DNA from 2 places in the Anaerocolumna sp. AGMB13020 genome. Region 2 is predicted to be linked to the other one. Evidence: a T-box and tRNA genes for the amino acid it is inferred to sense, from the RefSeq annotation. Region 2 holds a T-box; the other holds one or more tRNA genes.

Region 1 (15,854 bases), 880 kb from region 2:
TTTGCGCTGATAAACGGAAAAGAGAGCATCAACTTTACGGTATTCGCCTCAGGTGCTGTCTTAATAGCAGTCCCTATTACAATCATATTTATAATCTTTCAGAAATATCTGGTACAAGGGGTTTCAGCGGGAGCTGACAAAGGCTGATAATCTGAAAGTTCTATAAAAAGAAAAAAATAAGAGAAGCAGATTTTGTGCCGCCTTTGGCGGGAGAATGGAGGAAAATATGAAATTAAGAAAAATCCTTAGTATTTTACTGGTAGCAGTGATGCTTGCGGGAGTATTCGGTGGCTGCAGCAGAAACATTCCGACGGAACAAGAAGTAAACGAGACAGGGGGTCAGTCAGTTAACGGTTCGGAGAATCAGACAGACGCAAAAGGTACACAAGCCCCCGAAGTTCAGGGGGGCGGGGAAATCATACCGGAAGAAGGCGCTAAGCTGAACTTTTGGACTTTGTCTGGTTACCTGGAGTATGGTAAAGCAGTAGCTGAATTATTTGAGGAAAAATACGGGGTAACGGTTGAAGTTCAAGAGAATGGACTGGATTCTGTTAATAAGATGATGTTAGACGGACCTTCCGGTAATGGTGCGGATATATTCATGGCTGCACATGATTCCTTTGCAACGGCTAAAGATGCAGGGATTTTAGCAGAATTCAGTGAAACAGCGTCCGCTGTCGTAAAGGATAAAATAAACGAAACTGCTGTTAAAACGGTAACCTCAGAAGGTAAAATCTATGGTATCCCGGTTTCAATCGAAACGTATGCATTGCTTTATAATAAAGCGCTGGTAACAGGAGAACCGGCTTCCACCTTTGAGCAGATTAGAGAAGAAGCTTTAGCGTATAATAATGCAGGAGAGAATAAATTCTGGTACCTGACAGTTCCTACAGATGGTTATCCGGCATTTCCTTTTCTTAGTCTCTATGGTTTCCAACTTTTTGGAGCTGACGGTTCGGAGGGAGATAATCCGGGATTTGATACACCTGAATTCCTCAAAGGGCTGGAGACAATAGCATCTTTAAAAGAGATTATTCCTATTAAAGCAGATGACTTGAAAATGGAAACCATGTCACTATTAGAGCAGAATTTCAAAGACGGAAAAACAGCATATTATCCTATCGGACCCTGGCTGATTAAATCCTTAAAGGAAGAAAACATTGATTTTGGAGTAACAGTACTGCCAACCTTGGACGGAAAACCCATGAGATCCTTCAGTGCAGTTCAGAATGCTTATGTATCAGCATATACGAAATATCCCAATGCAGCAGAATTATTTGCAACCTTTTTGACCAGTGATGATGCGGCAGCACTTTTATATAGTAAATCCTATAAGATTACGGCCAACAAAGATATTATAAAAGTAGAAGGCTTAAAAGATGACGAACAGTTAAGAGTATTTTGCGAGGAATTCACCAAATCTGTTCCAATGCCTAGCACCAAGAGGATATCATATTACTGGACGATTGCCCAAAGTGTATTAAGTGCTGTATTTGATGGAACTCTGACACCGGAAGAGGGAGCCCAAAAGGCACAGAAGGATTTTGATGCCCTGGTTGCCAGTGAATAAGACCGGGTACAAGAAAACAATGAAAAGTGAGGAAAGTGCTATGTTATTTTCAGCCCTTATACATGACCCCAAAAGCGCACTGTCCTATGCCTATGATGAGAATACGCTGCATCTCAGGCTGAAAACGGCCCGAGGAGAAGTAAAAGAAGCCAAAGTGCTGGCAGTAGATCCCTTTAACTGGATTCCCAGAGGGGATGGTACACCGATATATGACTTTGATAAAAGCTCAGTGAAACATATTGCTATGGTAAAAGAGCAGGTGACCGCAAACCATGACTGTTGGTTTGCTGAAATACCTGACATCAACTGGAAGAGGACAAAATATTGCTTTGTAATCAGCAATGATACCGAAAAATACCAGATCGGAAGCCGTAGCCGCATACCCTATTCCGAAGAAGACGAGGTGCTCTACAACTTAAGCAACTATTATAATTATCCATACATTAATGAGGAGGACTTATACAAAGCACCGGAATGGGTGACGGAAACCGTATGGTATCAGATATTTCCGGAGCGGTTCTGTAATGGAACTCCTGGGGATGAAAGAGATGTCCTGCCTTGGGGAAGTGATGCCCTTGACGGCTATGACAAGAAATTCGGAGGAAATCTGGCAGGAATAATAGAAAAGCTTGATTATATAAAGGATACCGGATTTACTGGCATTTATTTAAATCCCATTTTTAAGTCCCCAAGCTCACATAAATATGATACAACAGACTATTATACTATAGATCCTGATTTCGGAGATAATGAAACATTTGGTCTACTGGTAGAGGAAGCCCATAAACGTGGCATAAAGATAATGCTGGATGCAGTATTTAACCATTGCGGCTTTCACCATCCATTCTGGCAGGACGTATTAAAGAATGGAATAAACTCCAGGTACTACGACTGCTTTTATATCCTTGATCCGGAAAAACCATATTATACCGGAGAACTAAGAAATGGTCAGCCTCAGGACTGCCCCAAAGAAGAACTGAACTATCGGACTTTTGCCTATGCTCAGACTATGCCAAAGTGGAATACCGGAAATCCTATAGCCCGGGAATATCTTCTTGATGTGGCAGCTTATTGGATAAATGAATATCACATAGATGCTTGGAGACTGGATGTATCAAACGAGATTTCCCATGATTTCTGGCGGGCATTCCGGAAGAAAATAAAAACCATTGATCCCGAGGTATATATTTTGGGGGAAAATTGGGATAATTCCTATCCATGGCTCCAGGGAGACCAGTTTGACGGTGTAATGAACTATGAATTTACCGCTCCGGTCTGGAATTTCTTTGGAACAGAGGAAAAAGGAGCTTTGAAGCTCCATGCCAAGGAATTCAAAGAAGCCATCAGCAGTCTCTTGACAGCTTATCCCAAGCATGTAACCAATAACCTCTATAACCTTCTGGACAGTCATGACACCGAACGCATACTGCATGTAGTTAAGGGTAATCAGGACATAGCAAAGCTGGCATACATATTCCTGATGACTTACCCTGGAACCCCCTGTATCTATTATGGAAGTGAAATCGGAATGGGAGGCGGAGAGCACAGTAACAGGCAGTGTATGATCTGGGAGGAAGAACGGCAGAATAAAGAACTTTATACTTTGATCAGAATCCTGATTCGCCTGAGGAAAGAAAAAGAAAGCTTTCGTACGGAAAACTTCCAATGGATTGAAGGAAACGCTTCTGCAGATACTATAATCTATAAAAAAACTACGCCTACGGAAACCCTCTATGTAGTGCTCCACAAGGAAGAAACCTCCGAGCTATTAAGTCTGCCGCAAGAATTAATCGGATTGGTTTGTCTGGATCCTATAAGTGCAAGTGAGGTAATCCTTGGTGAAAGTATTGAATTATTACCATATGACTTTAGATTGTATACTGTAAAGCATGGATAAATAATAAGTATAAGTGAATTTATGGAATATTAATGGGTAAGGGTAAGGATTAAGGGTTCAATCTGGATTTTGGCAAGGGGACGGTAAAATACGCAAAGCAGAAAAAACTTATGCTTCAATTCCAAGGCATAAGAAGTCCTAGTCTCTGAAAATTTTGTGCTTGACATATTATAAAACAGATAACTCGCTGCGCTCAAACAATCTGATTTATAATATAGCACAATATTTTCAGAGACAAGGACATCTAATGCCTTTCCATAGGCGCATTCGTTCTTTCTGCTTTGTGTATTTTACCTGAACTCTTTGGAATATATTCAAGAACTATCAGACGAGAAGTTTCAAGATACAACGATAAATGTCCAAATCTATTATAAAATAAAGTAGCAATGGAAAGATAAGCAGATGATTTTGAGTACTGTTTGGGAGTTTTGTATTGAGAGGTTCCTTATGACACTTAAGTGGCAGAAACTGCGTATAGGTTAAATTGTGCCACTGTCTGAGCGCACTAACAAAATATATTTATATAAGGTCACAGCGAGTTTGGCACAATTTCACCTGTCCTGAGCAGTTGCTGGCACTTTAGTGGAATAAGGAACCACGAACAACAAAACGCACAAACAGTACTCAAAATCATCGTCCGTCCCCAACCCCCCCCAACCCGCCCGAATCCTGCCACTGATTTATCAAATGAAAATAAACATTTGACTAAAACCTCTCCCTATGCTACAATACTTTTGTTGTAAGTTACTGGAACAATTTCAGAAAGGATAAGAATACCTCTGTCAGAGAGTATTCCGTGTAAAAGAGAAATGAATAGAACATTCAATCACAGCCAATTGAATAATGACTTTTTATACGGAATGTTTATGACCGTCTGATAATTATTGTTTCCTCAGCTTAACAGCTCTCACAATCAGTGCCGATGCTTCAAGGGCATTAGTATACCTTATTGCAGGTAAGGATATTATAATAATTGAATCACTCAGCTAGTGAACATTTTCCGGAGGGAAGATGTTTTTTTATTGCCCAAAAATAATTGAAGTGCACATTAAACGATAAGTTGAAGTAGGTTTTTGCATCTTCCCAATAGGAACAGTCATTTAATCAAGTAGTATGACCGGAAAAAAATATCAACTTATATTGTTGGATTTGAGAGGAGAATGTGTATGTTGGATATAAGAAATGTAACGATAACAAACCGAGAAGATAACAGATGTATTATCAAGGAGTTTAATTTTACCCTGAACCGTGGACAGAAAGCTGTAATCATAGGGGAAGAGGGGAATGGTAAGAGTACTTTATTAAAGTTTATTTATGACAAGACACTCATTGAGGATTATTGTGATTATACCGGACAGGTAACTTCTGGTGTCAGGTGCGGGTATCTAAAGCAGGAAGCTGATGAAGAATGGCTCAAGATGAGTCCGGCTGAGTATTTGAAAGAGGTTGATATTTATAGTATCCGGGATGAAAATATCTGGGCTTTTAATCCTGACCCGGTAATGATAGCATCGGAAGACCCCATAAAGAACTTGTCCGGAGGTGAGAGGGTAAAACTGCAGTTACTAAAATTACTGGCAGATGAACCGGATGTACTTCTATTGGATGAGCCGACCAATGATCTTGACATAGGATCACTTACCTGGCTGGAGGATTTTATTAACCGGACAGATAAGCCGGTTCTTTATGTATCTCATGATGAAACCTTGATAGAACATACTGCTAATGTTATAATTCATTTAGAGCAGTTGAAGAGAAAGACGGAACCTCATTATTCTGTTAGCTATATGTCCTATGATGAATATAAAAATCAGAGATCCTCTTCTCTGGCAAAGCAGGAAATGACTGCGAGGAAACAAAGAGAAGAGTATGAGGATAAAATGGATCGCTTCCGTCAGATCTATGATAAAGTTGAGCACCAGCAAAATGCCATAACCAGGGCAAATCCAGCCGGAGGCAGACTGCTTAAGAAGAAGATTAAGAGTCTTAAGTCTCAGGAAAAACGTTATGAGAAAGAGAAAGATGATTTTCTCGAAATACCGGATACGGAAGATGCCATTCTCTATGATTTTCCGGATACCATTAAGATTCCAAGAGGAAAACGAATTATCGAGTTCAAACTGGGAGAGCTAAAGGTAGGAGAAGGAACAGAGGAGAGAATTCTGTCCCAGGATATATACCTTCGTGTAATGGGACCGGAGCATATTGCTATCATTGGTGATAATGGTACCGGTAAGACTACTCTGCTTCGTAAGATTGCTGCAGAGCTCCTTAATAGAACGGATATTAAGGCTGCGTATATGCCTCAGAATTATGAAGAGGTATTAGATTACAAGAAGACTCCTATTGAATTCCTTACCACCAGCGGACAAAAAGAGGATATTACCAAAGCCTTCACTTATATGGGAGGCATGAAATTCACCAGAGATGAAATGGAACACACAATTGGTGAATTAAGCGGAGGACAGAAGGCAAAGCTTATTCTGTTAAAGATGATATTGGAAGGTGTTGAGGTTCTGATACTTGATGAGCCCACCAGAAATCTAAGCCCCCTTTCCAATCCGGTAATCAGAGGAGTGCTGGCCTCCTACAAAGGTGCAATTATAAGCGTTACCCATGATAGAAAGTATATGGAGGAAGTTGCGGAGAAGCTCTACAAGCTGACAGAAAAGGGTCTCATAGAAAAACTGAAGTAAGTGCTCTGCTACTATATAAAGTAACCACATACTTAAAGTATATTGTATTTATCCTACAAAAAATGAGGTCCTTTAACGCTCTGTAACAAAGAGAGGAGAGCAGAATGATAAATACGGTTGTGTTGGATATCGGGCAGGTACTTGCAGCCTTTCGATGGGAAGATTATCTGAGAGACTGCGGTTATGATACAATTACAAGAGAGAAGGTGGCGAAAGCCACCGTACTCTCCCGTTATTGGGGAGAGCAGGATAGAGGTGCACTTCCTGAAGCTGAGATAATCAGAGCATGTTGCGAATTAGACCCTTCTGTGGAAACGGAAATAAAGAAGCTGTTTGAAGATATCACAAAAACGGTAATTGAGTTTCCTTATGCAAAGGAGTTTATCAGAAAACTTAAGAATAATGGTTACAAGGTTTATTTGCTCTCCAATTATGGTGAAAGAAATTTTGCCTATGCGAAAGAACATTTTACCTTTATACCGGAAGCAGACGGTGGAGTTATTTCCTACGAAGTAAAATACATAAAACCAGAGCCTGAGATTTACGAATTCCTAATAGCCAAATATGGTTTTGAGCCTGCGGAGGCAGTATTTCTGGATGATTCGAAAGCGAATCTGGAAGGCGCTAAAAAGTTTGGCTTTCACACTGTGTTGGTAACAGAGCATGAGCAGGCACTCAGGGATCTGAGAAGTCTGGGAGTAAAGATATAAAGGCATGAAGACAAAGAGAAAACAAAAATATTCAACTTATAAAGCAATAGAAACAGTTTCCTGTTGCAGAAAGATTGGAGGAAAGTAGAATGAAAACAAGAAGAATCATTCTTTTAGTATGCATAGCCATGGCAGGTGTTCTGTTGATGTCCTGCCGTAAGGATAAAAAGGAAGAAGAACCGGTAGTAGTTACAGTGACACCAAGCCCTACAATCGAGGCAACTCCGGAAGTTTCACCGACTCCTGCAGTTACGGAAGAACCGGAGGAAGAAGAGGGAGAAGAGCTTACTGACCAGCAGGCTATAGAAAAAATAGAAGCTATCTTGGGAGAGGAAAACTATTACTTTGAATTACTGGACGATCATTTGAATGTAAGTGACAGATTATATTATATCTTTGAAGTGAGCGACGGTGTAAATGTAATTGAACCTAATATCATCGTGGATAAATTAAATGGTGAAGTACTCTGTTATAATAGCGATGGAACGACAGCACCATTTACGGAACATCCATTATATAATAAGGCAGGTTCTACGGAAGGTCAGGAGGAAAGTACGGAGGATAAGGGAATCGGGAAAGAGCAGGCCCTTAAGCTGTTAAGTGAGATACCTCATAAAACCCTTCAATTATCCAAGGAATTGAAGGAATATGTTATCATCTATGATGACTGGCCTTCTAATATTAAAGGGAATGAATGCTATGGTATTAATGTCCATGAAAAAGGGGATGCAAAAAATACTTTGGCAGGAGTATTTTATGTGGCATTAGACGGTAGTAAAATATATCTGTATGATACCGTAGAAGATAAGGAAATCGATATAACACCGAAGAAATAAATAATGGTTCAAGCAGAAGATAGTGGGTCAGAATAATTGTATAATTAAAAGCCGCTGCCATTTTAGTAAAAACTGTTGTAGAAATCGTTAACTTCATTGGAAATTACAAAACAAAAGTACTGTAAAATATATGTACTTATATGGAAGTTTTTATTTTTATGAAGTACTTAAGTATATTATAAAGGTGTAAGGAATCAATGAACCTTACACCTTTTTTCGTTACTAAATTTTATTGGTTCTATAATAAATGTTGGGGTATGTTGAAAAATATTGATGTGACCCCAATAAGTTAGACTTTATTGCGTAGTAGTTTATAATTGCTACGCAATTATTTATGCAGCCGTGAGGCTAAGCCTGTATTCCACAGGGCTCATCCATCCTAGTTTCTCTTTAATTCGTTTCTCGTTATAATACTTTATGTATTTGTCTATTGTCCCTTTTAGGTGCTCATAGCTGTAATAAATCATACCATAATACATCTCCTGTTTCATAATTCCAAAGAAATTTTCCATAACAGAATTATCATGACAGTTTCCTTTCCGGGACATACTTTGGAAGACTTTATTTTCTTTCAGAGTATAACTATAAGCCTTCATCTGGTAAGCCCATCCTTGATCCGAATGAAATGTACGCCTGTACTTACAATCGCTTGTAATTTTAATGGCTTCATTTAAAGCATTCATTATATTCTCGGCAGATGGTCGTTGTGAAACACCATAGCTAATTATTTCTCTATTACACATATCCATAAATGGATCCAGATAGAGTTTCTTGATAATTATTCGTCCTTTATCATCTATATCATAATACTTAAATTCAGAGGTGTCTGTTGTAATCTTTTGGTGTGGAATATGAGTTTCAAACCTCCTATGAATTCTATTAGGAGCAACCTTACCCACCTTGCCTTTATAAGAACTGTATTTACGACTTTTCCTGGTAAACGAAGTAACTTGAAGACCTAGCTTCTGAACAATTCGTTGAACACATTTCTTGTTTACAACGAGTCTCTGTTTTCTTAATTCTCCATAAATCCGACGATAGCCGAAATCCTTATTTTCCTTTCTAATTTCAAGGATTCGTTGTTCGAGATCCTTATTTGGCTTTTCTCTATCAAAGCGTTTTTGCCAGTACATATAGGTCGCTTTAGGAAAACCTGTGAATGCGAGAATATCTTTTAGTTTGAAGTCTCCTCGGAGGCTGTGGATGATTCTCGCTGTTTTTTCAGAAGAGCTTCCTCCTCTAAACGCAGCCTCCTCAGTTCTTTTAAATAGGTATTCTCTATTCTTAACTTGAGATTTTCATCTTCAAGTTTTTTTAAATACTCAGAATTATTGCTTGTAGCTTCGATATTTGTAGATTTGCTTTCTTTTGGCTCAGACACTTTGGAACGCCGCCCCTTTCGTTTGGTTCGTAAAGCATCAGGACCAGCAATTCTAAAATCATTTACCCACTTAGTAATTAAAGGTGGATTGTTTAAGCCAACTGATAGAGCCAACTCCTGATAAGAGACCTCTGTTGATAAATATAACTCTACCACATGAAGTTTAAATTCAAAAGCATATGTTTCGTTTTTCCTAGAACGCATTAATCCTCTATTACCTAATTCTTTATACGCATTTACCCATTTACGTATTGGTGTATTTGAAGAAAATCCATATTTCTTAGCTAAAAAATCAACTCCGCCCTGTTGTTTAAGATACTCTTCAACTATTTGTTTCTTAAATTCAAAACTATATTTTGCCATGAAAAAACTGACCTCCCAATCGTTAGATTTTTAGGTCTAACTTTTGGGGGTCAGTTCACATACTTCCAACATTGTTAAGTTTATATTAAAATACATCTATACAAAGCCTCTTATAGAATGAACGTCGTCCAAAACACACATTTTAAAAGGAGGTTTTATATAGATGCACTCTAATTGTACCAAGAATCTTTTAAATTTAGAAGATATTTTTATTAAAAAAATTGTTCATGGTGATCACCATGTTAGGGTATTTATTGAGACTAATCCTTCCTTTCAGACTTGCCCATCCTGCGGTAATCAAACCAAACGCATTCACGATTACCGTTACCAGCATATTAAGGATCTCCCTTTTCAGATGAAAGATACATACTTAGTCCTTAAGAAAAGGCGATATGTTTGTAAGTGTGGAAAAAAGTTTACTGAAAAATATCCTTTTCTTCCTTCTTATCAACGGCGTACTTTACGGCTCTCCTATAAGATTATTGACCAGCTCAGAAATCTCGTAAGTATCAAGTCCGTTGCGGAAGCTACGAATGTATCGGTAAGTACTGTTACTAGGCTTTTGGACACCGTTAGTTATCCTGCCCCCTCTCTTCCAGAATGCATATCCATTGATGAATTTAAGGGAAATACGGATGCCGGTAAATATCAATGCATTCTTACAGATGCCAGAAAACATCGTATATTAGACATCTTACCAGACAGAACGCAGAGCCACTTAAGTTCCTATTTCAGAGAAATGAATCGCGCGGAACGCTACCGCGTAAAATTCTTCGTTTGTGATATGTGGGAACCTTATGTAAATCTGGCAAAGGCATACTTCCCCAACGCAATCATTATCATTGATAAATATCATTTCATAAGATACGTTACATGGGCCATTGAAAACGTCAGAAAAAGGCTCCAAAAAACAATGCCTGCAAACTTAAGAAAGTACTATAAGAGAAGCCGTAGGCTAATTTTAACTCGTTATAAAAAACTAAAGGAAGAGAACAAAAAGGCCTGTGATCTCATGCTACTTTATAATGATGATCTAAGGAAAGCCCATTTTCTAAAGGAATGGTTCTATGATATTTGCCAGAACGAGAAATATTCCTATCAGCGAACAGCTTTCTGGGATTGGGTTAAGGCAGCTGAAAAATCAGGAATTCCGGAATTTGAAGAATGTGCAAAGACATACCGAAACTGGTCAGAAGGAATACTAAATGCCCTCAAGTATAAATACACGAATGGCCCCACCGAAGGCTATAATAATAAAATCAAGGTGCTCAAGAGAATATCTTTTGGAGTCCGAAACTTCAAACGTTTTCGGACAAGAATAATACACTGCTCTATTTGATTAGATTGGACGACGTAAAATTAAGAGGCTTATTTGGCATGCCCAGAAACATCAATTATAGATGTAATTACCAAAATAGCTCTAAATATAGCAATGGAGCGGGATTCAAAGAATCCCACCCCAACTATTGACACAGAGCCATTTTATTTTCGTTAATTTCATGTTACCGAAAGCTGAATATAAATTACTATCGGGAAAGATGGGTAGTGCTGCAGTCATATAGTATTATTATTCATCTTACGATGCATCTTGTTCTATACATAACTGGATTATAGCGTATTACTCACCGAAAGCCTGGTTTAAATCGTAGATCAAATCCTCTACGTGTTCCGTTCCAATAGAAAGACGAATGGAATTCGGTTTGATACCCGATGCTAGCAGCTCTTCTTCATTCATCTGGGAGTGAGTAGTGCTGGCAGGATGGATTACCAGTGATTTTACATCTGCAACATTGGCAAGGAGAGAGAAGATTTCCAACTTATCAATGAACTCAGTAGCTTCTTTTGCACCGCCTTTGATTTCAAAGGTGAAGATAGAACTTCCACCATTAGGGAAATACTGATTGTATAGATCGTGGTAAGGATTATCCTTAAGAGAAGGATGATTTACCTTTTCTACCTTTGGATGCTTTGCCAGGAACTCAACAATTTTTAATGTATTTTCCACGTGGCGTTCCACACGGAGGGAAAGGGTCTCAAGTCCCTGCAGGAAGAGGAAGGAGTTAAAGGGACTGATGCATGCTCCGGTATCTCTCATAAGGGTAACTCGAATCTTTGTAACATAGGCAGCGGCACCTACTGCTTGGGTGAATACTACGCCATGGTAGCTGGGGTTAGGTTCTGTAAGATAAGGGAATTTACCGGAAGCTTCCCAGTCAAACTTACCGGAGTCGATAATCACACCACCGATAGAGGTTCCGTGTCCTCCGATGAATTTGGTTGCTGAATGGACTACTACATCGGCACCATATTCAATGGGGCGGAGGAGATAAGGTGTAGCAAAGGTGTTATCAACGATTAAAGGAATCTGGTTATCGTGAGCTACCTTGGCAATGGCGGCAATGTCAATAATATTGGAATTGGGATTGCCAAGGCTTTCAATAAAGATAGCTTTTGTATTCGGTCTAATGGCTTTGGCAAAACCGTCCTTTTCATCAGGGTCCACAAAGGTTGTGGTAATACCGGATTCTTCAAGGGTATGTGCGAATAAGTTATAGGTACCGCCATAAATAGTCACTGCAGATACAATATGGTCTCCGGCATGGGCTATGTTTGTGATAGCATAATGAATGGCAGCAGATCCGGAAGCTGTTGCAAGTGCGGCAATCCCTCCTTCAAGTGCAGCAATTCTCTGCTCGAATACATCTGAGGTAGGATTCATAAGACGGGTATAGATATTCCCTCCTTCTGACAGACCGAATCTTCCGGCTGCCTGCTTTGCATCTGCAAAGACATAGGATGAGGTCTGGTAGATGGGTACACAACGAGCATCAGTAGCGGGGTCGGGATTCTCCTGGCCAACATGAAGCTGCAGGGTTTCAAAATGATATTTGCGCTTTTCTGACATAAAACTCCACCTTTCATTATTGTTTATAATATGAAACACGCAGTTAACAGTAAAGACATTTGAGATAGCGAAATGAATTCATTATTAACTGCGAGTTATATATAAGCTGATTTAAGCTGTTAACTGCTTCCAAATATAAAATACTGATTTATCTTAAGGTTTTTTATATTTGGAAGCAGATAAGACTTAAATCCACCTTATAATTAATTGTAAAAAATACATATCGTTGTATCCATTTAACCTGTTTTCAGAGTATACTGCAAAGGGTTGCGGTATGCAAGAGAACGGTGTGATATAACGCAAGCTGGTTTACAATAAGTAGGTTAAATTATATAATCATTACCTGTCATACTGTTCTGCTTATCCACAAGATCTGCCAGAGTAATATTATCAACGACATTATTGATGGCTTCATACATCTGTTTCCATACGTCCAGGGTTGCACATTGTCCGCTTCTGGTACAGGGGTCTGCATCATCCTCCAAACAACTTACTGGAGCAAGGCTTCCTTCGATAAGCCGTAAAATACTGCCTACAGTATATTCTTCAGGAGCTTTGGCAAGACGATAACCTCCCTGTGCACCGCGAATACTTTTTACAAAACCGGCTCGGCTGAGTTGAGTAATAATCTGTTCCAAATATTTATCTGAGATTTCCTGTCTAGCAGAAATGCTCTTGATTGTCACGTATTCACCAGTATTATGAAGAGCCAGATCCAGCATAAGGCGCAGAGCATAGCGGCCTTTTGTTGATATTTTCATAGGTACCTCCTTCATGATAAGTTACTATACCCTATATTAACATTGGAATAGTAGGATTTCAAGGTCTTTTGCAAAATATTATAATCTGTAATTTAAATTCCATACATTTTTAGCGTCAACATTCTATATAATTAATAAATAAGGTATTTTTCTGTCCATAACGGTTAAAAATGTTTTCTTATATATCCTATACTTGTTTTATTTATATTGCAAGAATATTTATTGATTAATGAATTATTTGATGATAAAATTAGCTTATAAGTGGAATTTTGTTTTTTCTATATATAATTAGTTCAACTTTTAGAACGACCACAAAAATGCAATCAAGGAGATGATTCCATGGGAGAACATAATAACACAAAGGAAGGAAATGAACTTGCCTGCAGGCATGAAGGACAGCTTGTCCCAGCGGATAAGAAGGAAATAGCGGGAGTTATTAATGCAGATACCTGCAAGATGCTTATAAGAGAAGCAATTGATAGTTTGAATTATTCTTATACCCCTTACTCAGGATTCAAAGTAGGTGCGGCTCTTTTGTCTAAGAGTCTGAAAGTGTATAAAGGCTGTAACATAGAGAATGCTTCCTTTACTCCAACGAATTGTGCTGAAAGAACAGCATTTTTTAAGGCAGTAAGTGAAGGAGAGAAAGAATTCATGGCAATAGCCATAGTTGGTGGCAAGAATGGGGTGCTGACCGATTACTGTTCACCCTGTGGTGTATGCAGACAGGTCATGATGGAATTCTGTAATCCGAAGAATTTTCTTATAATTCTTGCGAAATCAGAGCATGATTATTGGCTGTATACTTTGGAGGAATTGCTGCCTTTAGGTTTTGGACCCTCGGATCTGGAGAAATAATTGAATTATAATAGAGTCTGCTTCGCCGCAAGTTTTAAATTTTTTTAATTTTTAGAACAAAACAGATAAAAAGTGCTTGACAAAATAAGCCTGTCCAAATATAATATAAAAGTACCTGTTGAGAGACATGTACGAATGGGATCTTAGCTCAGCTGGGAGAGCATCTGCCTTACAAGCAGAGGGTCATAGGTTCGAGCCCTATAGGTCCCATTTTTATGAAAAAGCAAAGAAAATTTAAGTCATAATCATAATGTTTATAGACTGAAGGCATTTGCTCATATATGGCGAAGTAGCTCAGTTGGCTAGAGCATGCGGTTCATACCCGCAGTGTCGGCGGTTCAAATCCGTCCTTCGCTATTAAAAAGATTGTCTTACTGACAGTCTTTTTTTGTAATATAAATAATACAAAATATATAAAGGAGTAATTGCACCAGGCGTTTTCTTAACGTTTAGGTGCAATCAGATAGATATGAGAATAGGATCAGGCTATGATGTTCACAGGCTGGTTGAAGGCCGTGACTTAATCATCGGAGGCGTTAAAATTCCTTATGAAAGAGGACTTTTAGGACATTCTGATGCAGATGTATTAACCCATGCAATTATGGATAGTCTCTTAGGTGCAGCAGCTTTGGGAGACATTGGAAAGCATTTTCCGGATACGGAGTCCAAATATAAGGGAGCTTCCAGTCTGGAGCTTTTGGCGCGGGTGAAAGAGTTACTGGAGGAGAATTTTTATCTCATTGAGAATATTGATGCAACAATTATTGCACAGCAGCCCAAAATGGCTCCTCATATTGAAGCGATGAGAGAGAATATATCCAAAGTACTTGGAATAGAAATAAATCAGATTAACATTAAAGCTACCACAGAAGAAGGACTTGGATTTACCGGAGAAGGTCAGGGAATCTCCAGTAATTCCATATGTCTGTTAACTTCAGTTGCAGACTACCGTTATGATGAGAGAACCAGGGTATTTGGTGAGGAAAGCAGTGGTGGGTGCAGTGGCTGCAGCGGTTGCTCGAAGAACAAATAAGAGATTTGTTTAAGATACCGTTGCAGGGAAAGCAGGTGAAGAATGGAGTACAAAATATATACTTCTCTGGAGGAAGCAAAAGAAGACGGAAATGAAAATGTCAGAGAGGATGTTTACCGGCTGTGGCAGGAATGCTTCGGGGATTCAATCTCCTATACAGACTTTTATTTTGAGTGGGTAGTTCCCTATAATCGCATCTTTACTCTCTACAAAGGGGACAAGTTATGTTCCATGCTTCATCTTAATCCATATACCTTCGAAATCTGGGAGGTAGAGGTAAAAGCAGATTATATCGTAGGTGTGGCTACAAAAGCGGAGGAAAGAAGAAAGGGTTATATGGGATTATTGATAAAGGAAGCCCTGGATGCAATGTATCAGGAGGAAAAACCATTTACCTACCTGATGCCGGCGGCAGAGAGTATCTACTATCCCTATGAATTCAGAAGCGTTTATTTTCAGGAAGACTGGATCCGTAAAATGAAGCAATATGGTCAGAATGGCAAAGAGAATACAGAAATCCAAGTGGTGAAGCTGGGAATGTCGGACCTGGAGGAAAGAAGAATACTTACTGAATTTACCGAGGAACTGCTTAAGAAATACCATAAATATTATGTCTTAAGAAGCAGAAAGTATTATGAGAAGCTTTTAATTGAAATGGAAAGCGGACAGGGTAGCATCGCAGTTATCAAAAAGGATGGAATACCTGTAGGTTATGCGGCATATATGTTAGAAGATGGCCTGCAAATTGCAGAATGTCTTTATGAGCCGGATTTTGAAAAAGAAGTCTTTCAATGCCTTTACCAAGAATTTTCTTCTCATTTAAGAGAGAAGGTTGAGCCCTTTA
Region 2 (15,854 bases):
GATTATCCAGCAGAATACCTGCGATATGCTGCTCAAGAAGTTGATAAGCGGCTGTCTGCAGATGGTAGTCAAGACTTAAATAGACGTCCTTGCCAGGCACGGGGTCAGTTACAGAAAGGATATCTTGTATTCGGCCAGCCTGATTAATGGCTACTTCCTTTGTGCCATTACTGCCTTTTAGATCCTCCTCCATGTATTTTTCGATTCCGTCCTTTCCGACGATGGAGTTTATAGTATAGTCTTTTCCGGCTTCCTTGGTTTTATCAAGTTCCTCCGAGGAAATATTACCCGTATAACCTATAATGTTTGAGAAGGCCTCACCACCCTCATAAACGCGTATACTTCCGGTATCTATCTGCACACCTTTTAGAACAGAGCTGTTTTCCAGTATATCTGCCACGGTCTGCTCAGATACGTCCCTGGCAAGGGTCAAAGGTATAAATTTTTGGCTGCTGTTCTGCCATAACATATAGCGAATCCCCAGTAACTGAAGCAACTCTTCTTTCTCATAACGAGATGAAAGACCATATTGGTTCAGCTCAGCTTCTGTATAAATGTCCAGCATATCTTCATAGATACCGAATTTATTGCAGAGATACTGGGAGAGTTCCTCTGAACCTGTGCCGGCTTCTTTTTTTGTCAGCTTATCCGGGCTGGTCTTTCCAAAGATATCAGCCCGCAGACGGTTCAGCCTGGTACCATCGGTTGTAAAGATATATTCGCTGTTTGCATTAAGAGCTATTGGTAAGGTGTTTTCAAGGGTTTCTCCATTTTTTCTAAAAATTTTGATAAGACCAGAAGCAGTTCCATTTAAGGCAAGCTGCCGTTCTCTGCTGCTGTCATATTCTGTGTTGTCCTCCAGGGTAACAAAATAAGCCGTCCTGTTGCCCGCCAGGAGTAAACCGTTTCTATCATAAATATTCCCCCGGGTGCTGTTCACGAGAATCTCCTTCTTTTTTGTATAAATGCCCGTATTAAGGTCATTTTCCTTCAAAATCTGCAGCTGGTAAAGGACGGTAATCAGCCACAGTATAAGAAAAAGAAAGATTGCAGCTATCGGTATAAGCCGTAGGTTTTCAGATTTTGATTTCATTAATTTCCTTTCTTAAGGGGTCAGTTGTTCAAGCACCGGTTTCAACCCTTTCATAACATAGGAGCTTCCGCCTCTTTGCTTTACGTCCTCTACCATAGTTACCAGCAGGATAGGCTCAGAGGTGTCTTTGTCTGTAGTAAATACAGCGAACCAGCCAAGCTCCGTACCCTTATTATCCGTTTTGGAGAGCTTTATCTCAGCAGTACCGGTCTTACCTGCCAGGGATAGATCCTTCCTGTGAACGGTATAACCGGTTCCGGCAGGGGTGTTCACCGTTTTTAGTAAGGCATTTCGAACGATTTCTGAGGCAGCTTCTGAGAAGGCATTCTTAAGCCAAATACGAGGCGCTGCTTCTACCTGGTACAAAAGGGTCGGGCTGATAACATCTCCCTTGTTGCAAAAGGCAGTGTATAAGCAGGCCAGATGAAGGGGATTTACAAGCACTTCTCCCTGTCCATATCCGGTGTCGGCCAATTGAATTTCTGATTGAAAAATACCATCTCTGGCATATTGGGAGGAAGAAAGGGAGATTTCAAAGGGGAGATTTTCAGAAAAGCCAAGGTGGGATAAATTTTCGGCTAATTTGTCCTTTCCTATCTTTAACGCGGCTTTGGCAAAATAGATGTTATCTGAATGAATAAGGGCATTTTCCAGAGTAACCCGATCATAGGTATGGAGAGTAGTGACATAATAATTCCCCCAGCTTGCATCCTTGCGCCATTTAAGACCCTCCTGCCCATAATCCTCCTCCGGATCAAGAGCACCACTGGTAAGCCCGATAGCAGCTATGACAGGTTTAAAAGAGGAACCAGGACACCAGGTCTGCCGAAAGCGGTTATAAAGAGGCTGGGACTCTGACTGATTCAAGCTCTCCCATTGATCAGCAGACATCCCAAGTATAAAATTATTGCTGTTGTAGGAAGGAGTACTGACCAGTGCTAATACTTCACCTGTATAGGGATTAAGGGCAACAGAACAGCTTCTGTCCTCACGGAAGCTGTCATAAAGTTTGGATTGAAGCTCGGAATCAATCGTCAGCCGAATATCCTCACCGTCCTTTTTGGCTACGGAGGCTAAGGTACACTTTACAGCTCCCTGAAAATCCGTAATATGAAGCTCATAACCAGTACTGCCTCTTAACTCTTTTTCATAAAGGGCTTCTAACCCGGTACGGCCTATAAGACTGTTTGAATAATAGCCCTCACCTGGATGGTCTTTAAGGTCTTCGGCTGTTACATTCTGTACATAACCTGTCAGATGAGAGGCCTTTTCTTCCAAAGGATAACTGCGAACCGCAATATCCGTAATCATAATTCCCGGTATCTGGAGGAGGGAATTCCTTTGTTCCTTAAGCTCCATAGCCTTTTCACTTGGATTAGAACGAAGCAGCTCTGATTCATCCAGCTTTTCAATTGTTTTTAAAGGAACAAAGGAGTCGTTGTTTACCCATTTGGCCTGAAGCTTTTTCTCAATGCTTTCAGGCGACATATTTAACAGGCGGGACAGTTGTTTTCTATCTTTTTCCCAATCCTCGGACAATTTCCCCGGAACCAGCCCGACGGATGAGGCAGCACCTTCACCTGCCAGTAAGTTACCAATGCGGTCCAGCAGACGGCCGCGTTTAGCTTCCTTACGAATTACCTTAACCTTATCGTCAGAAGTCAGCTGGGGAAAAATTATGCTGTCATCCCAGGAAAGGGCATAGTTACCCTCCTCATTTTTTGTGAAAGTGGCGGTGTTTGTAAATTGAATTTCACCAGCCAGACTGTCGAATTTCTGGCTGTAGGTCACAGTGGATAAATCTTCTGAAGTAATGGAAGTATCAGTGATTTCAGAATGGAAATTTTTTGCTTCAATTCCTTCATATATCTTTTGATTTCGCAGGATGAAAGCATCCTCAGAAATCCTGCTACGGCTGTCGTTATCCAGTAGAGAATACATTTTCTTAAAGTTCTGTTCCTTTAGCAGGGACACATAGGCTGATAGAACATCCTTTGGTGTGGTAACTATTATTTCCTCCGGGGCTTTACTGTCCTTTAAAAATGCGTAGATTATTGCAAGCAAAGCCAGAGCTACAGCCATAGAGCAGTTTACCCCCCAAAAAATTTTCAGAGCGTAATTTTTTCTCTTTTTTCTCTTCATATTCCTGTCCGGTTTCAGTCTGATTACTGAATAAATATGGACTCCTTTCATGGATTTTAATATATTGCAGTGATAGGGCAGAGTTGAAAAAGTTATTAATATTACAAGTGTAAGATTTATAAACGTGCCTATATATTACAACTGTAAGATTTAAAAGTCAAGCAGTTTTCAAACACGTACTGGTGCAAATACATGAAAGGGAATTCCGAAAGTAGTAATGAGTTTTGCTATAAATAAAAAGCTGTAGTTGACAAATTTTTTGAGGGATGTTATGCTAAAAAATAATTGATGTATGATGCCGGTAAAAACGGCCGATACTAATCTATAATATTAAAAGGCTGAGAAAAGAAGAGTAAGTAAAACTTTTCGTGGACAGAGAGCCCTGTATTGCTGAAAAAGGGTCACGTTTAGATTACCGAAGATGGTCTTGGAGCCTCGCACCGAATGGAGAGCCTTTAGGCTGCGACGGAAGCACCCGTTATCGTGACACCCTGTAGAAACTGCAGGAGAAGAGAGCCTATTCAGGCTGAATTAAAGTGGTACCACGGGATATTGTTCTCGTCTTTAAAGAAGACGGGGACTTTTTTTGTAATAGGATATAAACCGATTGCCAAAAACGCCCTATCGGACGGATGTACAAGGTGCATTTAAGGAAGAGGGTAACTATCGCGAAAGTGCTGGAGTCTGGTAAGCTCTTTATATAACTGGACAGTAAAAGGAGGAAGATATATGTGTAACTGTAAAAAACCCTATTATATTACAACTGCCATAGCTTATACCTCAGGAAAACCTCATATCGGGAATACTTATGAGATCGTACTGGCGGACAGCATAGCAAGATTTAAGAGACAGGAAGGCTATGAAGTGTTTTTCCAGACAGGAACGGATGAGCATGGACAGAAGATTGAGAACAAAGCTGGTGCCGCAGGAATTACCCCCAAAGAATTCGTAGACGGAGTTGCTGCACAGATTCAGGATATTTGGGATATGATGAATACCTCTTATGATAAATTTATCCGTACAACAGATAGCTATCATGAGGAACAGGTTCAGAAGATTTTTAAGAAGCTCTATGAAAAAGGTGATATCTATAAGGGACATTATGAAGGCTTGTACTGTACGCCCTGTGAATCCTTCTTCACACCCTCCCAGCTGGTTGACGGTAAATGTCCGGACTGCGGCGGTGAAGTTCAGCCTGCAAAGGAAGAGGCATATTTCTTAAAGCTCAGCAATTATACAGACAGACTTATCGAGCACATCAAGACACATCCAGAATTCATTCAGCCAGAGAGCAGAAAGAATGAAATGATGAATAACTTCCTGCTGCCGGGCTTACAGGATCTCTGTGTTTCCAGAACCTCGTTTAAATGGGGTATTCCAGTAAGCTTTGATGAGAAACATGTGGTGTATGTATGGCTGGATGCCTTAAGTAACTATATTACCGGCCCAGGCTATGACATAGACGGAAACCACGGAGAACTTTATAACAAGTTCTGGCCGGCAGACCTTCATTTAATCGGTAAGGACATCTTAAGATTTCATACCATTTACTGGCCAATTATGCTTATGGCTCTTGAAGTTCCTTTACCAAAGCAGGTATTCGGTCATCCCTGGCTGTTACAGGGAGAAGGTAAGATGAGCAAGTCGAAAGGAAATGTACTCTATGCCGATGAGCTGGTTCAATTCTTCGGTGTGGATGCCGTGAGATATTTTGTGCTTCATGAAATGCCTTTTGATAACGATGGTGTAATTACCTGGGAACTTATGGTGGAGAGGATGAATTCTGACCTTGCAAATACACTTGGCAATCTTGTTAACCGTACCATTTCCATGTCCAACAAATACTTTGGAGGAACGGTAAGAAATGCGGGTGTAAAAGAAGCAGTAGATGATGAATTAAAAGACCTTGCAGTTAAGACCGCAGATAAGGTAGTGACTAAGATGGAGCAGTTAAGAGTCGCTGATGCACTTACTGAAATCTTTACGCTCTTTAAACGCTGCAACAAATATATTGATGAGACCATGCCCTGGGTACTGGCAAAAGAGGAGGAGAAAAAGGAAAGACTTGAAACGGTTCTTTATAACCTCGTTGAGAGTATTACCATCGGAGCCAGTCTGCTGCATTCCTTCATGCCTGAGACTGCCGGGAAGATTCTCGCTCAGCTTAATACAGAGTTAAGGAATATTGATGGATTAAAAGAATTCGGACGATATCCGGATGGCAATAAGGTTACAGAAACCCCTGAAATTCTTTTTGCTAGACTTGATATCAAGGAAGTACTTGAGAAGGTTGAAGCTGCAAAAGCTGCAGAAATCAAACCGGAAGAGGCTCAGAAAGAAGAGCCTGTAAATGTTATAGATATACCAGCAAAAGATGAGATTTCCTATGATGATTTCATGAAGCTACAGTTTCAGGTTGGTGAGATTATCGCCTGTGAAGAAGTGCCTAAGTCCAAAAAGCTTCTCTGCTCCCAGGTCAGAATCGGAAGCCAGGTGAAGCAGATCGTATCAGGAATCAAGGCATACTACACACCGGAACAGATGGTAGGTAAGAAGGTTATGGTACTGGTGAATTTAAAGCCTGCCAAGCTGGCTGGAATCCTGTCTGAAGGAATGCTGTTATGCGCAGAAAATGAAAACGGAGATCTGGCATTGATGATACCGGAGAAAGATATGACTCCTGGGGCAGAAATCTGCTAAGTTTATAAAAAATAAGTCAATTAATGTTACCTAAGCTTTTCATTCCTTGCTATTGTAGGCTTGAAACCATTCTTAACCCTGAGATATGGTGGCATGAAAGTATAAGTATAATCAAAGCATAACTGCGCTGCATTAACTATATTTAAACAGAAAGCATGAATGGGAATATAAAAACAAGTATATAAGAAGCTGCCATCTCAGTTCACAGTTCAATGTGGTATCTGAGGGCAGCTTCTTCTTATTTCAGCAAATATTTCAACAATGCATTCCTGCTTATTTTAATACCTTATCCAGCTCCGGATTCATTGCATAGAAGTTCTTTGCATCCAGATGCTCCTGTACTCTTACCAGGGCTTCACCAAATCGCTGAAAGTGCACGACTTCACGTTCTCTTAAGTAGCGTATAGGCTCAGCTATTTCTTGATCTGTTACAATTCGAAGAATGTTATCATAGGTGGTTCTTGCCTTCTGCTCTGCCGCAAGGTCTTCTGTTAAGTCCGTAAGAGCATCACCTTTGGATTGAAAGAAACATGAATTAAAGGGGACTCCGCCTGCAGCCTGAGGCCAGAGTCCTGTTGTGTGGTCAATATAATAAGCATCAAAACCTGGGGTTTTTAACTCTTCCAGTGTCAGGTTCTTAGTCAGCTGGTATACAATTGCACTGATAATTTCCAAATGAGCCAATTCTTCTGTGCCGATATCTGTTAACAGGCCGGTAACTTCCTTATAGGGCATGGTATAACGCTGTGACAGATAACGCATGGAAGCGGCCAGCTCTCCGTCAGGACCGCCGAACTGACTGATAATAAGCTGTGCCATTTTGGGATTCGGGTTTGTTATTTTAACCGGAAACTGCAGTCTTCTTTCATAGGTCCACATATTATATCGCTCCTTCCCAGGGCCAGGGATCTTCCACCCAGGTCCACGTAGTATTTTCTTTTATCCGGTAAGGTTCTATGGGACCAAAGGCTGTCTCGTATTCTGACAGTGCTTTCTCTCTTTCTGACCGGTAATTTTCAAAGCAGCTAAGTGCTTCTTTGTCAAAAGGGTGAGTATCAAGAAACAGACGTAACTCATCCAGTACAAAGCTTATTTCCTGAAGTTTTTTCATAGCACTGCATTTATCTTCCTTCATAATAAAGCACCTCCTGTTCCGTAAAAGGGCAGGTCTAATTCCTTAAACAGTGTTCCGGCTTGTAAAGCCTCAGCCGGCAGATTTAAATCTTTAAAGCATTGTTTTCGAATGACAACCATAGCCAAAGGAAGCTCAGTTGTGGTTGTCTCCTGGTTATCACAAGGAAGAGAGGGAATCCCTTTTGTTGGTGTATCTTTTAGCATTGCATTGAAGCTTTGAGGTGTGATGTCCATATAGATCTCCTTTCTAAAATAATAAAAAGTGCGCATACTATCTTTAAGCTTTATTATTTTTAAGGTGTTCCTTGGTTTCTATAAGTCATCTTTTATATCCATCCGACAGATAACCTTACTGGAAAAGGCTCGGGTTTGGGTAGATATAGCAACTTATACAGGAGAGGATATTACCAGCAAAAATAAATTTTACATTGATATCAAATCTATGCCAACGAATAATCACAGTCCTTATAAATAGTTTGTCATTACAAATACAAAAGATACAGGTAATAAAAGCATGGGCAGGGAATGGTTAACGAATATGGAAGAAAACATGGACAAAGAACAGGGTTATCACTTATAATGTCTTAATGGACAGGCATCTGGTAATATTTATCGAATTACCGTAAGGAATAATGATGTGAAAAAATGATATTTTTTGTTTTTGGATAAGAAAAGAGGCATAGCTATGATTTTTGAAACCCATGCTCATTATGATGATGAAGCATTTGATGAAGATAGAAAGCAATTACTAAACAGCTTTGAAGCAGCAGAAATTGGATATGTAGTGAATATAGGAGCAAGCCTTCAAAGTTCTAAGAACTCTCTGACGCTGGCAAAGGAATATCCTTTTATTTATGCAGCTATTGGAGTACATCCCAGTGAAACGGCAGAATTGGATGAAGCGAATTTTGGCTGGCTGAGAGAGGCTGTAAAGGAGCCTAAAGTAGTAGCCATCGGTGAGATCGGACTTGATTATTACTGGGATACACCGGAACGTACAGTGCAAAAGTTATGGTTTGAAAGGCAGATGGAATTAGCCAAGGAGGTAAATCTGCCCGCAATCATTCACAGCAGAGATGCAGCAGCAGATACCCTTGATATGATACAAAGCTGTAATCTTAAGTCTGTAGGAGGAATTATACATTGCTTTTCCTATGCAAAAGAAATGGCAAAAGCCTATCTTGATATGGGCTTTTATCTGGGAATCGGAGGAGTGTTAACCTTTAAGAATGCCAAAAAGCTCAGGGAAGTGGTAGAGTATGCACCTATGGAAAGTATAGTGCTGGAGACCGATTCACCTTATCTGTCACCGGAGCCTAACAGAGGCAAGAGGAATTCTTCTCTTAATCTGCGTTATGTAGCGGAAAAAATAGCAGAAATTAAAGGACTGGATTACGAAGAAGTCCTAAAGATAACGGAGCAGAATGCGAAGAATGTATATAAAATAAAATAACTGTGAAAGGCATTGTATGCCACAGAAAGGATGAATGGATGGCAACACTGGGAAATCCAAAGGAAACCATAGAAATATTAAATAAATACCACTTCGTTTTTCAGAAGAAGTTCGGGCAGAACTTTCTGATCGACACCCATGTACTTGAGAAGATTATCAGAGCTGCAGGGGTGACAAAAGATGATATGGTAGTGGAAATAGGTCCCGGAATCGGAACCCTGACGCAATACCTGTGTGAAGCTGCCAGAGAGGTGGTTGCTGTTGAAATAGATAAGAATCTGATACCGATTCTTGAGGATACCCTATCTCCCTATGAGAATGTAAGTATTATCAACGAAGATGTCTTAAAGGTGGATTTAAAGAAACTAGTACAGGAAAAGAATGGGGGAAGGCCCATAAAAGTTGTGGCAAATCTTCCTTATTATATAACTACTCCAATCATCATGGGTCTGCTGGAAGCACATGTACCCGTAGAAAACATTACCGTTATGGTGCAAAAAGAGGTTGCTGACCGTATGCAATCCGGCCCCGGCAGCAAAGACTACGGAGCTCTTTCCCTGGCAGTTCAGTATTATGCACAACCCTATATTGCAGCCAATGTACCGCCAAACTGTTTTATGCCACGACCGAATGTAGGCTCTGCCGTCATCAGGCTCTCTCTTCATAAGGACAGGCCGGTTAAGCTTCAGGACGAAAAGCTGATGTTCAAATTAATCCGCGCCTCCTTTAATCAAAGAAGAAAAACTCTTGCCAACGGACTTAATAACAGTGATGAGATCAAGCTCTCCAAGGAGCTTATAACAGAGGCTATAACAGAACTTAATCTGTCTCCCAGTATCAGAGGAGAGGCATTGACACTTGAAGATTTTGCGGCTTTAAGCAATTTGATTTATGAGAAGCTGAATTCCTGACACATTCGTTTAGTCAACGGAATATGTCGAAAAAACAACCTTTTATATTGACATATCCTTTTGGGAATGATATCTTTTACTGGCAAATGTCCAGGTAAAAGTAGAAACCTCTAACCAGAAGGAGATAGTAGAATGCACATAGGTAAAATAACAGGAAACATTGTAGTCGGACAATCAGGCGGACCAACCGCTGCCATTAATTCCAGTCTTGCAGGTGTATATAAAGCAGGTAAGGAAGCAGGCGCAGACAAGGTATATGGAATGCTCAACGGAATACAGGGGCTTCTTAAGGGAAAACTGATTGACCTTTCTGAGAAAATAACCTGTGATCTGGAGCTGGAACTGTTAAAGAGAACTCCTGCCGCTTATTTAGGCTCCTGCCGTTATAAATTACCGGATCATGAAAAGGATACTGCCCCTTATGAACAATTATTTCAGATACTGAAGGCGCATGAAATCGAGGTTTTTCTCTATATCGGCGGAAATGATTCCATGGATAGTATACGTAAGCTTTCTGAGTATGGAGAGTTGGTAAATAGCTCTATAAAATTTATAGGAATCCCGAAAACCGTTGACAATGACCTGGAAATTACAGATCACACCCCCGGATACGGAAGTGCTGCCAAGTTCATTGCAGCTGCAACAAAAGAAATAATCAGAGACAGTCTGGTTTATGATCAGAATAATCTTACAATCATAGAAATCATGGGAAGACATGCAGGCTGGCTTACAGCAGCAGCGGCACTGTGTAAGGATAAGGACTGTCAGGGACCCGACCGTATCTATCTTCCGGAGAAGAATTTTGACAAGGATATTTTCTTAAAGGATATAAAGGCTTTACAGCAGGAAAAGAAATCGGTTGTTATCGCGGTATCAGAGGGAATTCATCTGGCAGACGGAAGGTTTGTCTGCGAATTGTCCGATAAGGACTCCTATATCGATGAATTCGGTCATACCATGCTGACAGGTGCAGGAGCCTATCTTGCAGCGCTGGTAAAGAAGGAATTAAACTGCAAGACCAGAGCCATTGAACTTAACACCTTACAGCGTTGTGCTTCTCATTTAGCTTCCCTTTCTGATATTACAGAAGCCTTTGAAGCAGGCAGAGCCGGTGTGATGGCTGCAGCCAGAGGTATCACCGGAGTAATGGCTGTAATAAAGAGAGTATCTGATTCACCTTATCAGTGTGCATACGAGACTCATAACATCAAGCAGATTGCCAATATGGAGAAGAAAGTTCCCTTAAGCTGGATTAAGGAAGGCGATGATGGACTTACAGAAGAGTTTATCCAATATGCAAGACCTTTGATTATGGGGGAAGTAATGCCTATTATGGTAAACGGACTTCCTGCGCATATGGATAATATCAAATAAAAAGTCCAAATAATAGATATTGTATAATACTAGAGACTGTTAATTTTGAGACTTTCATTATTTTATAAAATTTTATAAAAACAAAGAAACAATAATTGTTAACTATATAATCTCATAAATGAAAAGATTAATCCCCCCAGCTATGCTGGGGAGAACAGTATAAGTGGAAACGGTGAGGATAACCCAATAAGCATCCTATGATAAAATGAGAATGGTGTTGCATGCCAAACTCAATTAATAGGAGGCAGCCCTTATTAGGACTAATAACAAACCACCAGTTCAACTGGTGGTTGATGACTTAGATTATAGATTAAAATAAAGTACTTAAGTAGTTTATATTGATATTACCCCGATTTGTAATATAAAACTTGCCATTATAGAGTATAGTATCATTTGATATAACTTGAAAATTGTACACTAAGCTGTCATCAGAATAACATTTTATGTTATAAATCCATCCTTTACTTCCTAAAGCATTTTTATCATAATTAAATTTAATATTATGGAAGTCATTTTTAAATTCATTTAGATTTTTATCTTCCTTAAGAGTGACAACCTGAGTTTTATATTGAATAGTAACATAACTTATATTTTCTAAATCAATCACAAATACTCTGTTGATACTATTTTTATAGAAGAATAGTATCAAAATTATAATAAGTATTAGAGCAGATATCAATTTTAGTGATTTTTTGCTCATGATGCAATCCTCCGCAAATACATTGAAACTAATAAGTCGAATTTAGTGTTTTGAATATAAAAATTAATAATTGTAACCCCAAATTTTCACTTGTTTTTAAATTATATAGTGAAACTTTGGGGTTACAAAATTTTTTTATATTATAATAGTCATTTTAAATAAACACAGGAATCAACATTTTCCCTTATTTTTATTATAGATAATAAACCAAATTATGTCAATTAATTTCTATTGGGGTAGTCATAAAGTAAGCCTAGTGCATATTATGTTCAAAATACCTGAAGAGGGATGTATATTGCGTTTCTCTAAAGCAACATCTACTCAAGGAGAAAAATTGTTTATTGTGAAATAAGTATTATCGAGCCTTGCTCCAAAGTGCTCTTGACATCAATAATCTTCTGATTACTGCTGCCTTTCCAGTGTAGTTTGGTATCCTTTAACCCTTCCATGAACTTGCCGTCTACCAATACATCTACCTGTTCAAGTAAAGGCAGATATTTAATCTCATCCCAGGAAAAGCCTGTATAAAGCCAAATATTCTTATCAGGGAAAGTATTTCTAATCTCTTCCACCAAGGCTGCCACACCACTTCGGTTTGCTGGATGCAGGGGGTCTCCTCCGCTTAGGGTGAGCCCTTCAATATAGGGCTTTCTTAATTGTTCAAATATCTCCTCTTTTGCTGCCTCATCAAATGCAAGACCTCCGTTAAGATCCCAGGTTACAGGATTGTGGCAGCCCTTGCAGCCATGATTACAACCGGCAACCCACAGTACTACACGAAGACCGGTGCCGTTAAGCATATCGTCTTTGGTTATATTGTGATATCGCATTACATGCTTTTCCTTTCCTTGATTTCTGCCATTTTGGCTTCATTGAGACGGGTATCCCCTTTTACTCTGGAGTAAGACAGATATCCGTTCATCCGTTCAATCTTAGTAAGATTGGAGCTGCCGCATTCTGGGCAGACATCCATTTCAAGCTCCTGGTGGCCGCAGTCATCGCAATAAGCGAGGGAAAGGTTCACGCCTTCGTAAAATCCCATATCCATGGCTCTTCTGACCAGGGTCTTGATAGCCTTCATATTATAATCGATAGGATACTTCACATACTGGATCTTACCGCCGTTTGAGAGATCCCAGAAACGCTGTTCCAGATCCTGCTTCTGAATGGGGGTCAGTTCTTCCGTAACATGGCAGTGAAAGCTGTTGCTTACATACTCTCTGTCAGATACATTCTCAATAATTCCATACTTTTTACGGAACTGCTGTACCTGAAGACCGCAGAGGCTTTCGGCAGGTGTGCCATAAATAGCATACAGGTGATGATCCTCTTCTTTAAACTCATTGATCCTCTTATTTATGAAGGTAAGTACTTCAATGGCGAAGCTTCCGTCTTCTGCCAGTGACTTCTTGTTATAGAGCTGCTGCAATTCGTTTAAGGCAGTAATACCAAAAGAAGCAGTAGCCGGCTCCAGTAAAGGCTTGATCTTATCATGAATTCCAAGATGTCCGCCATAGAAACCGCCTTCGCAGTAAGCCAGAGGATTGGTGGAAGCACGAAGCTCTCCCAGGTAGTCGAAGGTACGGATATGAAGTCTTCGAATCAGATTAAGATAGTAATCCAGTACCTCATAAAAATCCTTGCTTTCCTGATTTGCTTTGGCAAGAATCATAGGCAGGTGAAGACTTACCGCTCCAATGTTAAAACGTCCGGTGAAAACCGGTGTGTCCTCTTCATTAGCCGGATTCATACCGCCTTCCCTATACCAGGGAGAGAGAAAGGCTCTGCAGCCCATGGGACTGATGATTTCGCCGTACTTTTTATAAACACTTGGAACATAACCTTCTCCGGTAAGACTTAACCAGTCTGGGTACATGGTCTTGCTGGAACACAGGATGCCAGCCTCAAATACCTCTTCCAGTTCACAGCCTTCTCCATGAAGATTCTTATCATATAAGAAGACTATTTTAGGGAATAACACAGGTTTCTTGCACTCTTTCTTACCCTGGCCTTTTCTTCTTACGTCTAAAAGGGCGATGGAGGCCATTTTAGCAAACCGGCCTCTTCCGGTACCGGCTGAAACCGTTATGAAAGGATAGTCCCCGCGGCTAGATGCAACGGTGTTAAATTTGTACTCCCAACCCTGAAAGCCCTGTTCAAAATCCAGCTTTACATCCTTAAGTGCTTCTGCGGAGGCTTTCTCTTCGGGAATGCCAAGTTCCAGATACTTTTCAAAGAGTATCTTATAGGATTTTTCCGCGTAAGGCTCTAACAGCAGGTCAACACTTGGTACGGTAAAACCGCCGTACTGCTGGCTGGCAGCACTGAGTACGATATCTCCTATAACATCAAAGGCAACATTTAGAGTCTTTGGCTCATTATACCAAAGGTTACCCATCTCAAATCCGCCCTCCAATACATGTTTCACATCAAAAAGGCAGCAGTTCATGGTATCTCTTCGTGCAGACATATCATGGATATAGATATAGCCGTCTCTGGCAGCTTGTAATTCTTCTGTCGTTAAAAAGAATTTTTGATAAAGCTCCTTATTCAACTGGTTGAAGATAAGACTTCTCTTTGTAGAGACCAGTGCGCTGTCGGTGTTGCTGTTTTCCTTATCACCGATATACATGATGGACTGGCTTTTCTTATATACCTCATCCAGCATATGTACGAAATCCTGTTTGTAATTACGGTAATCCCTATAGCTCTTTGCAACCAGCGGATTCGTTTGCTCCAGTGCACTTTCAACGATATTGTGCATCTCACTTATGTAAATTTCTTCTCTGTCCATATGAAAGACTTTACTTTCAACAAACTGACAGATGAAATTATGCTCATCCTCCGTAAAACGTATCAAAGCACGTTGAGCGGATTTGTCCACTGCGTTAATAACCTTTTGCACATTGAATTCTTCTTTGGTGTTATCCTTTTTTACTACTTTTATCATTTGACGCCACAACCTTCTTTGCTTAATTTTTCCTAGGTAATTACTGACTCCTTACCTATTTATAACGCGGGTAATTTCCAGCTGCATCCTAGATAATCGCCCATATTGTGTAGTATTATAACACATACACACAATATATTGTATATAGAAAATGAATAAAAATTATCAAGGATTATCGTTAAATTTTCTATGAAGGTAATTTCTCCTAGTTCATAATAGGTGTGAAAAGAAACTTTTTTAAAGAGGAAGGCCTATCGTCCATATGAATTAATACTTTCCAATTTTGTAGGTTTATGTTATCCTTTTATAGCAAAGAATGAAAAGATGGCTTTTGTAATGAAAGCAACCACCCGGTGCAGTGAAGAGCGGCACCTGGTCAGGAATTAAAGGAGTCAATACGATGAATCTGCTTAACGTAGAGAAAATGAGCAAAAGCTTTACAGATAAAGTACTGTTTGACAAGGTTTCCTTAGGTATAAATGAAGGAGACAAGATTGGAATTATCGGTATAAACGGCACCGGCAAATCAACCTTACTCAGAATAATCGCAGGACTGGAAGAGGCAGATGAAGGTGGCGTGGTTAAGGGGAAAAATATACGGATAGAATTCCTGCCTCAGATCCCCGAATTTGATGAGAATCTGAATATCCTGGAAAATGTAATAAAAGGCAAAAAAGCCAGGGAGGAATACAGAGACCTGGAAGGGGAAGCAAGGGCGATGCTGCTTAAGCTGTCCATAACGGATGTTACAGGCAGTACAGCGACCCTATCCGGCGGTCAGAAAAAGAGAGTTGCCTTAGTCAGGACCCTGCTGACACCTGCTGAAATACTTATATTGGACGAGCCTACCAATCACTTGGACGATGCCATGGCAGAGTGGCTTGAGGATTATTTAAAGAAATACCAGGGAGCTTTTCTAATGGTAACCCATGACAGATATTTTCTCGATAAGGTTACGAACAAGATCGTTGAGATTGATAAGGGGGCATTATATACGTATACTGCCAACTACACCAAATTTCTTGAGTTAAAGGCTGCCAGAGAGGATATGGAGGCAGCAACGGAACGGAAGAAAAAGAGCCTGTACCGCATGGATCTGGAATGGATGATGAGAGGTGCCAGAGCCCGTTCCACCAAGCAGAAAGCCCATATTATGCGCTTTGAGGAACTTAAGAACCGAAAGGTAATAGAAGAAGACAAAGCAGTAGAGATCAATGCCTTATCTTCAAGACTCGGAAAAAAGACCATAGAAATAAACGGTATCAGCAAAGCCTATGGCGATAAAATACTGTTTAAGGACTTCAGCTATATTATGTTAAGAGGAGATCGTCTTGGCATTGTAGGTCCTAACGGCAGCGGCAAATCCACCTTGCTAAAATGCATAACAGATAACCTGA

What was found. A T-box is a leader RNA that pairs with one kind of tRNA and senses whether it is charged. The one in region 2 lies ahead of metG (methionine--tRNA ligase), so its partner is inferred to be a tRNA-Met.
Region 1: it encodes a tRNA-Met, which carries the amino acid that the T-box ahead of metG (methionine--tRNA ligase) is inferred to sense. The anticodon was not compared.

Annotation. Positions count from the first base shown of each region.
Region 1 is NZ_CP136910.1:3,962,386-3,978,239, forward strand. It holds gene R2R35_RS16410 (sugar ABC transporter permease) at 1-147, shown strand, start outside; gene R2R35_RS16415 (sugar ABC transporter substrate-binding protein) at 227-1,570, shown strand; gene R2R35_RS16420 (glycoside hydrolase family 13 protein) at 1,548-3,467, shown strand; gene R2R35_RS16425 (ATP-binding cassette domain-containing protein) at 4,634-6,163, shown strand; gene R2R35_RS16430 (HAD family hydrolase) at 6,268-6,873, shown strand; gene R2R35_RS16435 (hypothetical protein) at 6,963-7,709, shown strand; one part of gene R2R35_RS16440 (IS3 family transposase) at 8,042-8,976, opposite strand; one part of gene R2R35_RS16440 (IS3 family transposase) at 8,976-9,453, opposite strand; gene R2R35_RS16445 (ISL3 family transposase) at 9,617-10,792, shown strand; gene R2R35_RS16450 (O-acetylhomoserine aminocarboxypropyltransferase/cysteine synthase family protein) at 11,072-12,358, opposite strand; gene R2R35_RS16455 (RrF2 family transcriptional regulator) at 12,682-13,119, opposite strand; gene R2R35_RS16460 (cytidine deaminase) at 13,459-13,977, shown strand; tRNA gene R2R35_RS16465 (tRNA-Val) at 14,115-14,187, shown strand; tRNA gene R2R35_RS16470 (tRNA-Met) at 14,261-14,334, shown strand; gene ispF (2-C-methyl-D-erythritol 2,4-cyclodiphosphate synthase) at 14,447-15,010, shown strand; gene R2R35_RS16480 (GNAT family N-acetyltransferase) at 15,053-15,854, shown strand, end outside.
Region 2 is NZ_CP136910.1:3,080,784-3,096,637, forward strand. It holds gene R2R35_RS12540 (penicillin-binding transpeptidase domain-containing protein) at 1-1,093, opposite strand, end outside; gene R2R35_RS12545 (penicillin-binding transpeptidase domain-containing protein) at 1,106-3,175, opposite strand; T-box leader at 3,567-3,804, shown strand; gene metG (methionine--tRNA ligase) at 3,965-5,935, shown strand; gene R2R35_RS12555 (manganese catalase family protein) at 6,209-6,814, opposite strand; gene R2R35_RS12560 (spore coat protein CotJB) at 6,816-7,070, opposite strand; gene R2R35_RS12565 (spore coat associated protein CotJA) at 7,067-7,303, opposite strand; gene R2R35_RS12570 (TatD family hydrolase) at 7,755-8,522, shown strand; gene rsmA (16S rRNA (adenine(1518)-N(6)/adenine(1519)-N(6))-dimethyltransferase RsmA) at 8,561-9,433, shown strand; gene R2R35_RS12580 (6-phosphofructokinase) at 9,572-10,807, shown strand; gene R2R35_RS12585 (hypothetical protein) at 11,118-11,507, opposite strand; gene nrdG (anaerobic ribonucleoside-triphosphate reductase activating protein) at 11,846-12,337, opposite strand; gene nrdD (anaerobic ribonucleoside-triphosphate reductase) at 12,337-14,457, opposite strand; gene R2R35_RS12600 (ABC-F family ATP-binding cassette domain-containing protein) at 14,858-15,854, shown strand, end outside.